Regions from separate parts of the Streptomyces sp. NPDC050636 genome, predicted to be linked through region 2. Evidence: riboswitches for the same ligand, from Rfam matches in the RefSeq annotation. Region 2 holds a riboswitch; the other holds the start of a gene.

Region 1 (6,966 bases), on a different contig from region 2:
CGTGCCCCGCGACCCCTTCCGGCCGCGGGGCGCTCCGCTGTTCTCACCCGCGCGGGCTAGCCGCCGATTACCACTACCAACCGCCTGCAAGGGGTGTGCATTTGAGAGCAACCGCCCGCACGGGTGACGCGTCCGTATCGAGTGAGTACCGCTGCTGCGAAATCCCTGCGGAATCACCTCCGTAGGGCAACACTGGGACCGATCGAGGAAACGGGGGAGCGGCCATGACGACCACATCGAGCCGCGAGACGACGTTCACCACACCGCAGCGAAAGACAACTTCCATGTGTCAGCACCAACCGCCATGCCCGTCAGCAGACTCCAGCGACCGGGAAGCCGCACACCCTGTAGCGCACCACCCGGAGCAGGGCTGGAGCCTGCTGTGCAACGGCGTCCTGCTCTTCGAGGACACCGGTGAGCTCCTGCCGGACGGGCAGGTCATCGCCCCGCACCGGCCGCTCGGCGGCGCACGGGTCGTCACCGCAGCCTGACCCGCGCGCAGCCAGCCGTACAACAGGGCCCCCGGCGAACTGCCGAGGGCCCTTGATGGTGCGTGGACGGATCAGCCGTCGTACTCGTCCAGCGGGGGGCAGGAGCAGACGAGGTTACGGTCACCGAAGGCGCCGTCGATCCGGCGCACCGGCGGCCAGTACTTCTCCGCGGGCACGACTCCGGCCGGGAAGACCGCCTCTTCGCGGGTGTAGGAGTGCGCCCAGTCACCGGCCAGCGCGTCCGCGGTGTGCGGGGCGTTGCGCAGCGGGTTGTCGTCCTCGTCCCACTCCCCCGACCCGACCTTCTCGATTTCCGCGCGGATCGCGATCATGGCATCGCAGAATCGATCCAGCTCGGTGAGGTCCTCGCTCTCGGTCGGCTCGATCATCAGCGTGCCGGCCACCGGGAAGGACATCGTCGGCGCGTGGAAGCCGTAGTCGATCAGCCGCTTGGCGACATCGTCGATGCTCACGCCGGTCGCCTTGGTCAGCGGCCGGACGTCGATGATGCACTCGTGGGCGACCAGGCCGCCGGGGCCCGTGTAGAGCACCGGGTAGTGCGGCTCCAGGCGCTTGGCGATGTAGTTGGCGCTGAGCACCGCGACCTGGGTGGCGCGCTTGAGGCCCTCCCCGCCCATCAGCCGGACATACGCCCAGGAGATCGGCAGGATCCCGGCAGAGCCCCAGGGGGCCGCGGAGATCGGTCCGACGCCCGTCTCGGGGCCCGCGGTGGGCTGCAGCGGGTGGTTGGGGAGGTAGGGCGCCAGGTGGGCGCGTACGCCGACCGGGCCGACACCGGGACCGCCGCCACCGTGCGGGATGCAGAAGGTCTTGTGCAGGTTGAGGTGCGAGACATCGCCGCCGAACTTGCCGGGCTCGGCGAGGCCGACCAGCGCGTTCAGGTTGGCGCCGTCGACGTAGACCTGACCGCCGGCGTCGTGCACCGCGGCGCAGATCTGGGTGATGTGCTCCTCGAACACGCCGTGCGTGGACGGGTAGGTGACCATCAGGACCGCGAGCTCGTCACGGTACTTCTCGATCTTGGCGTGCAGATCGTCGGCGTCGACCTCGCCGTCCTCGCCGGTCTTGACGACGACGACCTTCATCCCGGCCATCACGGCGCTGGCGGCGTTGGTGCCGTGCGCGGAGGACGGGATCAGGCAGACGGTGCGCTGCTCGTCGCCGTTGGCCCGGTGGTAGGCACGCACGGCCAGCAGGCCGGCCAGCTCGCCCTGGGAGCCCGCGTTCGGCTGGATGGAGACCTTGTCGTAGCCGGTGACCGTGGCCAGCCGCTCCTCCAGCTCCTGGATGAGCGTGAGGTAGCCCTGTGCCTGGGCGGCCGGCGCGAACGGGTGCAGCTGCCCGAACTCGGGCCAGGTGACCGGCTCCATCTCGGTGGTGGCGTTCAGCTTCATGGTGCAGGAGCCGAGCGGGATCATGCCGCGGTCCAGCGCGTAGTCCTTGTCGGCGAGGGTGCGCAGGTAGCGCAGCATCGCGGTCTCGGAGCGGTGCTGGTGGAAGACCGGGTGGGTCAGGTAGTCGTCGGCGCGCAGCAGCGCCTGCGGCAGCGTGTCGGCGGCGGCCGCGTCCAGCTGCTCGATGTCGGCCTGGATGCCGAAGGCGCTCCAGACGCCGGCCAGCTGCGCGCGCCCGGTGGTCTCGTCGCAGGCGATGCCGACCAGGTCGGCGTCGACCTGGCGGAGGTTGACGCCGGCCTCACGGGCGGCGGCGACGACCTCGGCGGCCCGTCCGGGCACCCGCGCGGTCAGAGTGTCGAAGTATGCGCCGTGCACGATCTCCACGCCGCCGGCCCGCAGGCCCTCGGCGAGGACGGTGGCGTAGCGGTGGGTGCGCCGCGCGATGGCCTGGAGGCCGCCGGGGCCGTGGTACACGGCGTACATCCCGGCCATGACGGCGAGCAGCACCTGCGCGGTGCAGATGTTGCTGGTGGCCTTCTCGCGGCGGATGTGCTGCTCACGGGTCTGCAGCGCGAGGCGGTAGGCCTTGTTGCCGTCGGCGTCGACGGAGACGCCCACCAGGCGGCCCGGCAGGCTGCGGGCGAACTTGTCGCGTACGGCCATGAACCCGGCGTGCGGTCCGCCGAAGCCCATCGGGACGCCGAAGCGCTGGGTGGTGCCGACGGCGATGTCCGCGCCGAGCTCGCCGGGCGACGTCAGCAGCGTCAGCGCGAGGAGGTCGGCGGCGACGGTGACGACCGCGCCGAGCTCCTGGGCCTGCGCTATGACGGCGCGCGGGTCACGCACCGCGCCGGAGGCGCCGGGGTACTGCAGCAGCACGCCGAAGACGCCGCGCTCGGCGATCTCCACGGGAATGCCGTCGGTGAGGTCCGCGACGACGACCTCGACACCGGTCGGTTCGGCGCGGGTCTGGATCACGGCGATGGTCTGCGGCAGACAGTCGGCGTCGACCAGGAAGACGCCCTGCTTGACCTTGCCGATGCGGCGGGACAGCGCCATCGCCTCGGCGGCGGCGGTGCCCTCGTCCAGCAGGGAGGCGCCGGAGGTGGGCAGTCCGGTCAGGTCGGCGACCACCGTCTGGAAGTTCAGCAGCGCCTCCAGGCGGCCCTGCGAGATCTCCGGCTGGTAGGGCGTGTACGCCGTGTACCAGGAGGGGTTCTCCATGACATTGCGAAGGATCACCGGCGGGGTGAACGTGCCGTAGTAGCCGAGGCCGATCATGGAGGACAGGACCTGGTTACGGTCCGCCAGGGCGCGCAGCTCCTCCAGGACCTCGGCCTCGGAACGGGCCTGCGGCAGGCCGAGCGCCTCGGCGCTCTTGATCACGTCGGGTACGGCCGTCGCGGTGAGCTCGTCGAGCGATCCGAATCCGATGTGCGCGAGCATCTTCGCCTGCGCCTCGTGGTCGGGACCGATGTGCCGGTGCTCGAACGGGATGCCGCGCTCCAGCTCGGTCAAGGAGATGCGATTGGTGGTCATCTGCGGGGGCCTCCTGGTCAATACGACCTACGAGGGGCACCACGGCGCTGGTGCCCGGACGGCCTCCCCCTCTGTCATCTCAACCTGAGAGCTTCACCGGCCCGCGCTGCGGTCCGACTTTCACCGTCGGTGAGGATGGGCTCCGGCGCTGTGCCTGTCCGTGGCCCGCCCTGCTTTCCAGAGTGACCTCGTCCATGCGGTACGTGTGCCTGAGAGATTCCGGGGAGGATTTGCTCCTTCGGCGCCCCCGTCGCGAACGACAAAGGACTCTCCCGCATGGGGTCAGCGGCCATTCGTCAGCCTACCAGCGCACCCTCTGAGGGATCGTTCGAGTGGCCGGGGCATGAAATGTGCCGTTTGGTAGTTGTCTACAGGGCAATTGCGAGCGTTTGGAGGGGCCGTGCAAACCGATATCGATCCCCGGAGCCTGATCGGCCGCAAGGCGTTCGACCGGCACGGCACCAAAATCGGCACCATCGACGAGGTGTATCTCGACGATGCGACGGGGGAACCCGAATGGGCGGCCGTACGCACCGGACTCTTCAGCCGGGACGCATTCGTCCCCCTGGAGCCGAGCGAAATGATCGAAGAGGGGCTGCGCATCCCCTATGACCGCAAGCTGATCAAGGACGCCCCGGACTTCGGCGTAGGCCGGCATCTCTCCCCCGAGCAGGAACTCCAGCTCTACCACCACTACCGGCTGGATATCTCCTCCCCCGCATCGGACTCGGTACCGTCCTCGCCGCCCGCCGACAAGGACTTCGGCCGGATCGCCGGCGAGGACTGACCCGCCTCCGGCACCCCGCCCACCACCAGCGGCAATGGCTCTCCCGGCCGCAGCGCCGGGTCGTCGACGGCGAAGGTCCGCACCCTCCCCGGTGCGGACCACGGCGTCTCGAAACGTACGGTCACCCGCCCCACTCCGCTCCCCTGCACCCAGCCGGCGCCGAATTCGTCGTGCACCACGTCCAGCCCCGGATGCCAGCGGCGCGGTCGCTCCTGCTCGGGCTCCGGCTCGCTCGCGTCGTCCGCCGCCGACTCCGGTGCGGCCTGCGCCGTCTCCTCGGCCTCCCGCTCCGTCGCCAACTGCGCGAACAGGTCCTCCTGGGTGAAGTCGGCGAGCCCGCTCACCCCCACGCCCAGCAGCCGCACCCCGCCGGTCGTGTCCACCGTCTCCAGCAGCCGCGCGGCGGCCTCGCGTACGACGCCGGGATCGTCGGTGGGACCGCGCAGCGTCTCCGAACGGGTCAACGTCGAGAAGTCGTAGTTCCGCACCTTGATCACCACCGTGCGCCCGGAGCGCCCGGCGGCCCGCAGCCGCTGCACACAGCGGTCGGCCAGCCGCACCAGCTCCGCCCGCACCCGCGTCCGGTCGGTCAGATCGACTTCGAAGGTGTCCTCGACCGAGACGGACTTCGCGTCCCGATCGGCAACCACCGGCCGGTCGTCCTTGCCCAGCGCCATCGCATAGAGCCCGGCGCCGTGGGATTTGCCGAGCAGCCGCACCAGCTCCGCCTCACCGGCCTCCGCGGTCTCCGCGACCGTCGTGATGCCTGCCCGCCGCAGCGCCTCGGCCGTCGCGGGGCCCACCCCGGGCAGCGTCCGCACCGTCATCGGCCCCAGCAGCTCCCGCTCCGTACCGGGCTCGATCACCACCAGCCCGTCCGGCTTCGCCGCCTCGGAACCGATCTTCGCAAGCAACTTGGCCCCCGCGAGGCCCACCGAACCGGTCAGACCCGTGACCGCCCGGATGTCGCGCCGCAGCTTCTCCCCCACGGCCCGTACGGCGGACGTCTCCGCCACGACACCGCCGGCCTCCAGATCCACGAACGCCTCGTCCAGACTCAGCGGCTCCACCAGCGGCGACAGCGCCCGCAGCAGCTCCATCACCGCATCACTCACCTGACGGTAGAGCGTGAAACGCGGATGGAGATACGCGGCGTTGGGGCACAGCCGGCGCGCCTGGGCCGTGGGCATCGCGGAGCGAATCCCGAAGACCCGGGCCTCGTACGAGGCCGTGGCTACGACACCGCGCGGCCCGATCCCGCCGACCACCACGGGCTTCCCGCGCAGGCTCGGCTTGGCCGCCTGCTCACAGGCCGCGTAGAACGCATCCATGTCCAGATGCAGGATCGTCGGCGCACTTCTCACATCTCCGATGCTGCCGCACACCACTGACAATCGACCCGACGCAGGGCCGCGCACCAGGTCGGCGTGCAGAACCGCAAGGAGGCGGAGCGACGGGGTGAGACTCCCCAAGCCCGGCCGGGGCCCGGAGACGGGCCCTCAGCCCGCCCGGTTGCGCCGCCGCGCCAGCTCGTCGTGCGGGTTCTTCCCGATCAGCGTCTCGCCGGTGTCCACGCGCTCTCCGTGCAGCTGTGACAGGGCGCTTTCCATGTCCCGCCACACCACGCCGACCGCGATCCCGAAGACGCCCTGGCCGCCCTGGAGCAGATCGACGACCTCGTCGGGCGAGGTGCACTCGTAGACCGTCGCACCGTCGCTCATCAGCGTCATCCGCGTCAGATCCGCGAGCCCGCGCGAGCGGAGATGCTGGACGGCGGTGCGGATGTTCTGCAGCGACACCCCGGTGTCCAGCAGCCGCTTGACGATCTTCAGGACGACGACGTCCCGGAAGCTGTAGAGCCGCTGGGTGCCGGAGCCGTACGCCGGCCGGACGCTCGGCTCCACCAAGCCCGTACGGGCCCAGTAGTCGAGTTGCCGGTAAGTGATTCCCGCCGCCGCACACGCGGTCGGGCCGCGGTAGCCGATGTTCTGCGCCTCGCGGTCCCCCGACACCGCGGCGGCCTGAACCGGGGCACGGTTTGCCGTCGCACCCGAGTGGAGCGGCAACGCCCCTTCCGCCGCCGTACCGTCGCCGGTGATTGCCACGCCGCCCTCCGTCCTCCACGTCCCGGACGGGACCTGCCACATCGACGGTATGCAGTCGCTCGGGGTGCGTCAACGATCGCCGCGCTCGCCACGCCGAGTGATAATCACCCTACGAGTGGTTTCTCGTGACCTCGCACGGGGAAGGCCTAGCAGATTGGCCGGAATCAGATGTCCGGCGGCCGATCACTGACTGTTGGTGCCGAAGTCCTCGGGCGAGATCTGGTCGAGGAACTCGCGGAACTTCTCCACCTCGTCCTCCTGCTCGTCCGGGATCGCGATCCCCGCGTCGTCCAGCACACCGTCGGTACCGAAAATCGGCGTTCCGGTGCGCAACGCCAGCGCTATGGCATCAGACGGACGCGCGCTGACCTCGACGCCGCTGGCGAAGACCAATTCGGCGTAGAACACTCCCTCGCGCAGATCCGTGATGCGGACCTGCGTCAGCTCCTGGCCCACCGCTTCCAGCACGTCCTTGAAAAGGTCGTGCGTCAGCGGCCTGGCAGGGACCATGCCCTGCTGGGCGAAAGCAATGGCGGTCGCCTCCCCTGGCCCGATCCAAATGGGCAAGTAGCGATCGCCTCCCACCTCCCGCAGGAGCACGATCGGTTGGCTGGAAGGCATTTCCA
Region 2 (6,966 bases):
GCCGATCCGCAGGCCCGAGGTGACCATCGGCGGCCGCGGGTCGTTCGGGATGGCGTTGCGGTTGACCGTGATGCCGACCTCGTGGAGGCGGTCCTCGGCCTGCTGGCCGTCCAGCTCGCTGTTGCGCAGGTCGACCAGGACGAGGTGGACGTCCGTGCCGCCGGACAGGACGGAGACGCCGACCTCGGTGACGTCCGGCTGGATCAGCCGCTCGGCGAGGATACGGGCGCCGTCCAGGGTGCGCTGCTGGCGCTCCTTGAATTCCTCGGACGCCGCGACCTTGAAGGACACCGCCTTCGCCGCGATGACATGCTCCAGCGGGCCGCCCTGCTGGCCCGGGAAGACCGCCGAGTTGATCTTCTTGGCGAGCTCCTGGGTGGACAGGATCACACCGCCGCGCGGACCGCCGAGGGTCTTGTGCGTGGTGGTGGTGACGACATGCGCGTGCGGCACGGGGGAGGGGTGCAGACCCGCGGCGACCAGACCGGCGAAGTGCGCCATGTCGACCATCAGGTACGCGCCGACCTCGTCCGCGATCCGGCGGAAGGCCGCGAAGTCCAGCTGCCGCGGGTAGGCGGACCAGCCGGCCACGATCAGCTTGGGGCGGTGCTCCTTGGCGAGGCGCTCGACCTCTTCCATGTCGACCAGGTTGGTCTTCTCGTCGACGTGGTAGGGCACCACGTTGTAGAGCTTGCCGGAGAAATTGATCTTCATGCCGTGGGTCAGGTGCCCGCCGTGGGCGAGGTTCAGGCCCAGGATGGTGTCGCCCGGCTTGATCAGCGCGAACATCGCGGCGGCGTTGGCCTGCGCGCCCGAGTGCGGCTGGACGTTGGCGGCCTCGGCGCCGAAGAGCGCCTTGATCCGGTCGATGGCAATCTGCTCGACGACATCGACGTGCTCACAGCCGCCGTAGTAGCGGCGGCCGGGGTAGCCCTCGGCGTACTTGTTGGTGAGGACGGAGCCCTGAGCCTCCATGACGGCGACCGGAGCGAAGTTCTCCGACGCGATCATTTCGAGGGTGGACTGCTGACGGTGGAGCTCGGCGTCGACGGCGGCGGCGACGTCGGGGTCGAGCTCATGGAGGGAGCTGTTGAGAAGCGACATGAGTTTTCCTGGAGGGGTCAGGGGCGCGATGGGGGTCCCCCGGACGCAGTCCGGGGAGCTTCCACTCGGGCGGTGGCAGAGGGACCGGGCAGGCTCAGCCGGCGGTGAAGGCGGTGTACTCGTCGGCCGAGAGCAGTTCGCCCGGCTCGCCGGCGATCCTCACCTTGAACAGCCAACCACCCTCGAACGGGGCGGAGTTCACCAGCGAGGGGTCGTTGACGACATCCTCGTTGGTCTCGGTGACCTCGCCGTCGACGGGCGCGTAGAGGTCACTGACCGACTTGGTCGACTCCAGCTCACCGCAGGTCTCGCCCGCCGTGACCGTGGTACCGACCTCAGGAAGCTGCACGTAGACGACATCGCCGAGGGCGTTGGCCGCGTGCTCCGTGATGCCGACCGTCGAGACACCGTCCTCGTCGGTCGACAGCCACTCGTGCTCCTTGCTGTAGCGCAGCTGCTGGGGGTTGCTCATGGCTCGATTCTCCTGTACGCGAGGGTGTGATCGTGAATGGGGTCTTGCACAGTGAGACGCGCGGTGCGCGCCGGTGCTGCTCCGCCCACGGCAGCCGCCGTAGGTGAAGCGTTACTTCTGCCGCTTGTAGAAGGGCAGCGCGACGACCTCATACGGCTCATGGCTTCCACGGATGTCCACCGCGACACCCTCGGTGCCCGGCGTGGCGTATGCCGCGTCGACATAGGCGATGGCGAGCGGCTTGCCCAGGGTGGGGGACGGCGCCCCGGAGGTGACCTCGCCGATGACCGTGCCGTCGGCCGCGACGACCGGGTATCCGGCGCGCGGCACCCGGCGGCCCTCGGCGATCAGGCCGACCAGCTTGCGCGGCGGGCTGGCCTCGGCGCGCTCGGCGGCCGCAGCCAGCGCGGCGCGGCCCACGAAGTCACCGTTGTTGGTGGTCTTCTCGAACTTCACGACCCGACCGAGACCGGCGTCGAACGGCGTGGTCGCGGTGGTCAGCTCGTGCCCGTACAGCGGCATGCCCGCCTCCAGGCGCAGCGTGTCACGGCAGGACAGCCCGCACGGGATCAGCCCGGCGTCCTTGCCGGCCGCGGTCAGCGCCTCCCAGAGGGCGACCGCGTCCGCGGGGCGGACGAACAGCTCGAAGCCGTCCTCGCCGGTGTATCCGGTGCGGGCGATCAGCGCATCCACACCGGCGACCGTCCCGGGCAGGCCCGCGTAGTACTTGAGGCCGTCCAGGTCGGCGTCCGTCAGTCCCTTGAGGATGCCGGGGGACTCCGGGCCCTGAATCGCGATCAGCGCATACGCGTCCCGGTCGTCGCGGACCGCGGCGTCGAAGCCGGCCCCGCGCTCGGTCAGCGCGTCCAGCACCACCTGGGCGTTGGAGGCGTTGGCGACGACCATGTACTCCTGCTCGGCGAGGCGGTAGACGATCAGGTCGTCCAGAATGCCGCCCTCGGCCTCGCAGATCATGGTGTAGCGGGCGCGGCCGGTCTTCACCCCGCCGATGTTGCCCACCAGCGCGTAGTCGAGCAGGTCGGCGGCCTGCGGTCCGGTGACGGTGATCTCGCCCATGTGGGAGAGGTCGAAGAGGCCGGCGCGGGTGCGGACGGCGACGTGCTCGTCGCGTTCGCTGCCGTAGCGCAGCGGCATGTCCCAGCCGGCGAAGTCGGTCATGGTCGCGCCGAGCGTGCGATGCGTGGCATCGAGCGCGGTGCGGCGGGGGGCATCAGTCATGGTTCTGGGCTCCCAGGCATGGGTGACAAGACGTTCTCCCCATCTGTCATCGGAACCTGAGAGGTTCACCGGGATCCCGCGAACGGACCCGGTTTGCACCTTGGGTGGAGCCGCCCCGTAGGCCGGGCAGTGGCTCGCTTTTCAGATCTGCCTCGCCCGCGCGGTATAGGGGCCTGAGAGATTCAAGGGAGGACTTGCTCCTTCGGCGCCCCGCCGTGGCGGCCGGGGACTCTCCCGCGCGGATTCAAGCGGCCGGTATGGAGTTGGCCGTGCACGGGTGTCGAACCGGTGTGCACGTGGCGCCGACATCATTGCACGGGATCGCCGGATACAGGAGCCCTGGTCGTCGCCCCGCCCCCGGCCACGTCCACAGCGCGGACGGATCGGACAATCTCCTTGAAGGGCATTACCGTTTCTTGACACTCTGCGGGTAGAGAACGGGCTTGGACCGGACTCGAACCGGACCGGGAGGGGCGATCACGGTGCACAGGGAAGCCGCATTCGCGACGAATGCGGGGGTCGCGGGCGCCGCGATGCCCCGCCCCAGGCGCACGCCCCTGGCCGTCGTCAGGCCAGGACGCAACGCCGATGTCATGGACTTGAGAGGAGCGCAGCAGGCCCGCCACGCGGCCGAGATGCGCTTTCCGGCCGGCGACCTGGTCGTGGTCTCCGGCCTGCCGGGGAGCGGCAAGAGCACGCTGATGCACCGCATCGTGCCGTCGTTGGACGCGCGGGGCGTCCCGGTGCACCGCATCGACTCGCAGGACGTCCGCGCACGCTGGGAGCGCGGCAGGCTGCGCCGGCTGCCGTACGGCCTCTACCGCCCGCTGGTCCGCGCCTCCCACTACCTCGGGCTGCGCCGCGCGCTGCGTTCCCGCGAGAGCGTGGTGGTGCACGACTGCGGGACGCAGGCGTGGGTGCGGCGCTGGATCGCGCGGTCGGCCCGGCGCGGCGGCCGGGGGCTGCATCTGGTGCTGCTCGATGTGTCGCCCGAGGTGGCGCTGTCCGGCCAGGAGTCCCGGGGGCGCGGGGTCTCGGGGTACGCGTTCGCGCGGCACCGCAGGGCGGTCGGCCGGCTGGTCGGCGGGGCGGAGGCGGCCCGGCTGCCGAAGGGCTTCGACTCGGCGGTGCTGCTGGACCGGGGGGCGGCCAGCGCGCTGGAGACGGTGGGTTTCGGCTGACCGAGACGGTGGGTTTCGGCTGGGGTGGGGTCCCTAGGGGGTGGGCGAACACTTCCCGTAGGTGTTGCGAGCGCCCCCTGCGGGGCCACAACGTGGGGGCGCGGGGCGTTATTCCGGTGGTGCGGAAGGGGATCGGCAAGACGGTGCCCGGCCGCAGGATCGGCAAGACGGTGCCCGGCCGCAGGATCGGCAAGACGGTGCCCGGCCGCAGGATCGGTAAGACGGTGCCCGGCCGCAGGATCGGTAAGACGGTGCCCGGCCGCAGGATCGGCAGGACGCCGTCCGGTCGCCTTCCTGCTTCCTGCAGAGACCCGCGGCCGGGAACCCCGCCGTGCTCGTTTAGGGTCTTTGGCCAGAAAGCGCGGTGTGAACGGGGCGGTGCGAACGGGTGGATGAGATGAACTTTCCGGAGCAGGGAATACCGGAGCTGGCGTGGCCGGCGAACGAGCTCGAAGAGGTGCTGGGCGCGTCGGTCGGGCACCCGGGCGCGGGCGGCCGGATCGTCGAGGTACTGGGCCGCAGCCGGCTGTGGGTACCGCTGCCCAACGGCGGCGGCCCCGAGAGCGCGGGCCTGGGTGCCGGCGGCCTCGACCTGCCCACCGTGGAGATCGGCGGCGCGGCGTATGTCCCGGTCTTCAGCTCCGAGCAGGAGTTCCGGCGGGCCGTCGGCCCGCACATGTCCTTCACCGTCGCGCCGGCCCGGGAGTTCGCCCGCGGCCTGCCCGCGAAGCTGGGCATCGCGGTCAATCCGGACGGCACGATCGGCGTCCCGCTGCCGCCGGACGCGGTGGCCGCACTGTGCCGGGTGGGGCGTACGGAGGCGGACGGCCCGGCGAGCGGCGGCCGGGTGCGGCTCTTCGAGCCGGACTGGCAGGACGAGCCGGTGGACTTCCTGGCCGCCGCCGGACTGGAGTTCTCCGGTGCCGGATTTGTCCTGACTGCCCGGCGTGTCCTGGCAAGTGTCGAGGGCGACACGCCCGCGCTGTTCGTCGGAGTTCAGGTCGAGGTGCCCCCCGCCGCGCTGCACGACGGCACCGCCCGCGAAGGGGCCCTGCAAGCCCTGGGACGTGCGCTGGGCGCGGTGCCGGTGCCCTGGCCCGTACAACTCGTCATGCTGGACATCGCCCAGGGCGACCCGGTCGCCGACTGGATGCTGGAGCGTGTGCGGCCCTTCTACGCTCGGGAGCACTCGTAAGCTGGTTGGATGACGGGCGGGCGCCCCACGTGCCCTGCCGACAGAAGGGACGGACCACGTGAGCGCGGGTGCGCATCAGGGAGCGGCGGCGGCCGGACAGGTCGAGCAGATGCTGCAGCAGGTCTCGCCCGGTCGCTACGACGCCTATGAGGCGCTGCTGCAGGCACTCGCCACCGGACAGGTCTGGATGCTGCTCTGGCAGGGCCGGGCCGGTATGCCCGACGCGCAGTACGGAAACATGGAGGTCGACGGCCTCGGCTACGCGCCGTGTGTGACCTCCGCCGCCGAACTCGCCGCCTCCGGCTGGACCCGCGACCACGAACTCGTCACCGGTCCCGACATCGCTGCGACGCTCTTCCCCGACCGCTGGGGCCTGTGGCTGAATCCGCACGCTCCCGGCGGTGGAGTCGGCATTCCCTGGCTGGATCTGCGCCGTATCGCCGGCGGCCTCGATCGGCTGCCCGCCGGACCGCTGCGGATCTCGGACCCGGTCATCGACATCCCGCAGTTCTATGCCCTCCTGGCCCAGAACGCCCACCGGACGCCCGCTGTACGGTCGTTGCGCCGGGCGTGGGTGCAGCCCGCCCTGGGTGCCCCCTATCTGGCGATCGGTCTGGACCTGTACGACACCGGCCAGCACGCGGTGGATTCGGTGCGGTTGATGATCCAGCAGTCGATCGGCGCGGTTCCGGACGGATTGCCGGTATCGACCGTCGCCATGAACGATGAATACGACCCCGTCGGCATGTGGATGCGGGCTTCCACGCGCCCCTTCTTCGACCGCGACGGCTATGCCCAGCCCCCCGGCCAGGGCCCCGCTCCCGCGCCTTCCTACGGCTACGGATATCCGCGTCCCTACTGATCCGCGTTGGTCCAAACCAGCTCCGGATAGCCCGGCAGGGCGCTTTTCTTTGGTGTGAATTCACCCCTTGTGCCCACCGGTTGGGCCCCTCTTCCGCGGTTGTGCATTCCGCTTAGCCGGTCCGGCTGTCCGTATAACGGAAGCCCGTGGGCCACATCACAGTTGCGCATCCTTTCACCGCGAGGGCTGGTGAGTGATCGCGAATCGGATGAAGACTCCGGCAGCAGAGAGCTTCGGCTCTTTGTACGGGCGTCATTCAGACCGGCATCGCGTGAATCTCTGATTTCCACGGGGCGAACCTCCGCGATGTCCGCACCACTTGCACTTCCTGCACCAGTGATGTGAATCAGGCCGCTACAGCGGCGGGCATTGGGCCGGCCACCGTCGGCCGAGAGGGGTCAAAGGCACCGTGACCGCACCGATCGAGACCACCGGGGCGGCTGCTGAGGCGCAGCCGGAAGCGGTGCTGAAGGGCGTGGAGAGCAAGCGCATCGAGGGGCGCTCGCTCGGCCAGATCGCGTGGCTGCGCTTCCGGCGCGACAAGGTCGCGGTGGCCGGAGCCATCGTTGTCATCCTGCTCGTCGTGGTCGCCGCGCTCTCCCGTCCCCTCCAGGCGCTGCTCGGGCTGGACCCGAACAGCCCGAACCAGTCGCTGATCGACCCCAACACCACGCTGCCCAAGGGCGACTTCGGCGGCATGAGCGGGGACCACCCGCTCGGTGTGGACCCCAAGTTCGGCCGCGACCTGCTCGCGCGCATCATCGAGGGCTCCTGGGTGTCGCTGATCGTCGCCTTCGGCGCGACGCTGCTGTCGGTCGCCATCGGCACCGTCCTCGGCGTCGTCGCCGGCTTCTACCGAGGGCGGGTGGACGCGTTCATCAGCCGCATGATGGATGTCTTCCTGGCCTTCCCG

Evidence for each region. Region 2 has a riboswitch for glycine ahead of gcvT (glycine cleavage system aminomethyltransferase GcvT). Riboswitches for the same ligand answer to the same signal wherever they lie in the genome.
Region 1: another riboswitch for glycine. It lies ahead of gcvP (aminomethyl-transferring glycine dehydrogenase); the one in region 2 lies ahead of gcvT (glycine cleavage system aminomethyltransferase GcvT).

Annotation. Positions count from the first base shown of each region.
Region 1 covers NZ_JBFAIP010000050.1:7,577-14,542, reverse strand. The annotation lists gene AB0I10_RS27755 (DUF5999 family protein) at 285-491, shown strand; gene gcvP (aminomethyl-transferring glycine dehydrogenase) at 563-3,448, opposite strand; glycine riboswitch at 3,636-3,733, opposite strand; gene AB0I10_RS27745 (PRC-barrel domain-containing protein) at 3,849-4,235, shown strand; gene AB0I10_RS27740 (DNA polymerase IV) at 4,142-5,599, opposite strand; gene AB0I10_RS27735 (MerR family transcriptional regulator) at 5,735-6,340, opposite strand; gene AB0I10_RS27730 (bifunctional nuclease family protein) at 6,524-6,966, opposite strand, start outside.
Region 2 covers NZ_JBFAIP010000013.1:84,117-91,082, reverse strand. The annotation lists gene glyA (serine hydroxymethyltransferase) at 1-1,104, opposite strand, end outside; gene gcvH (glycine cleavage system protein GcvH) at 1,199-1,576, opposite strand; gene gcvT (glycine cleavage system aminomethyltransferase GcvT) at 1,688-2,815, opposite strand; glycine riboswitch at 2,967-3,062, opposite strand; gene AB0I10_RS14045 (AAA family ATPase) at 3,349-3,996, shown strand; gene AB0I10_RS14040 (enhanced serine sensitivity protein SseB) at 4,394-5,191, shown strand; gene AB0I10_RS14035 (enhanced serine sensitivity protein SseB C-terminal domain-containing protein) at 5,250-6,053, shown strand; gene AB0I10_RS14030 (ABC transporter permease) at 6,463-6,966, shown strand, end outside.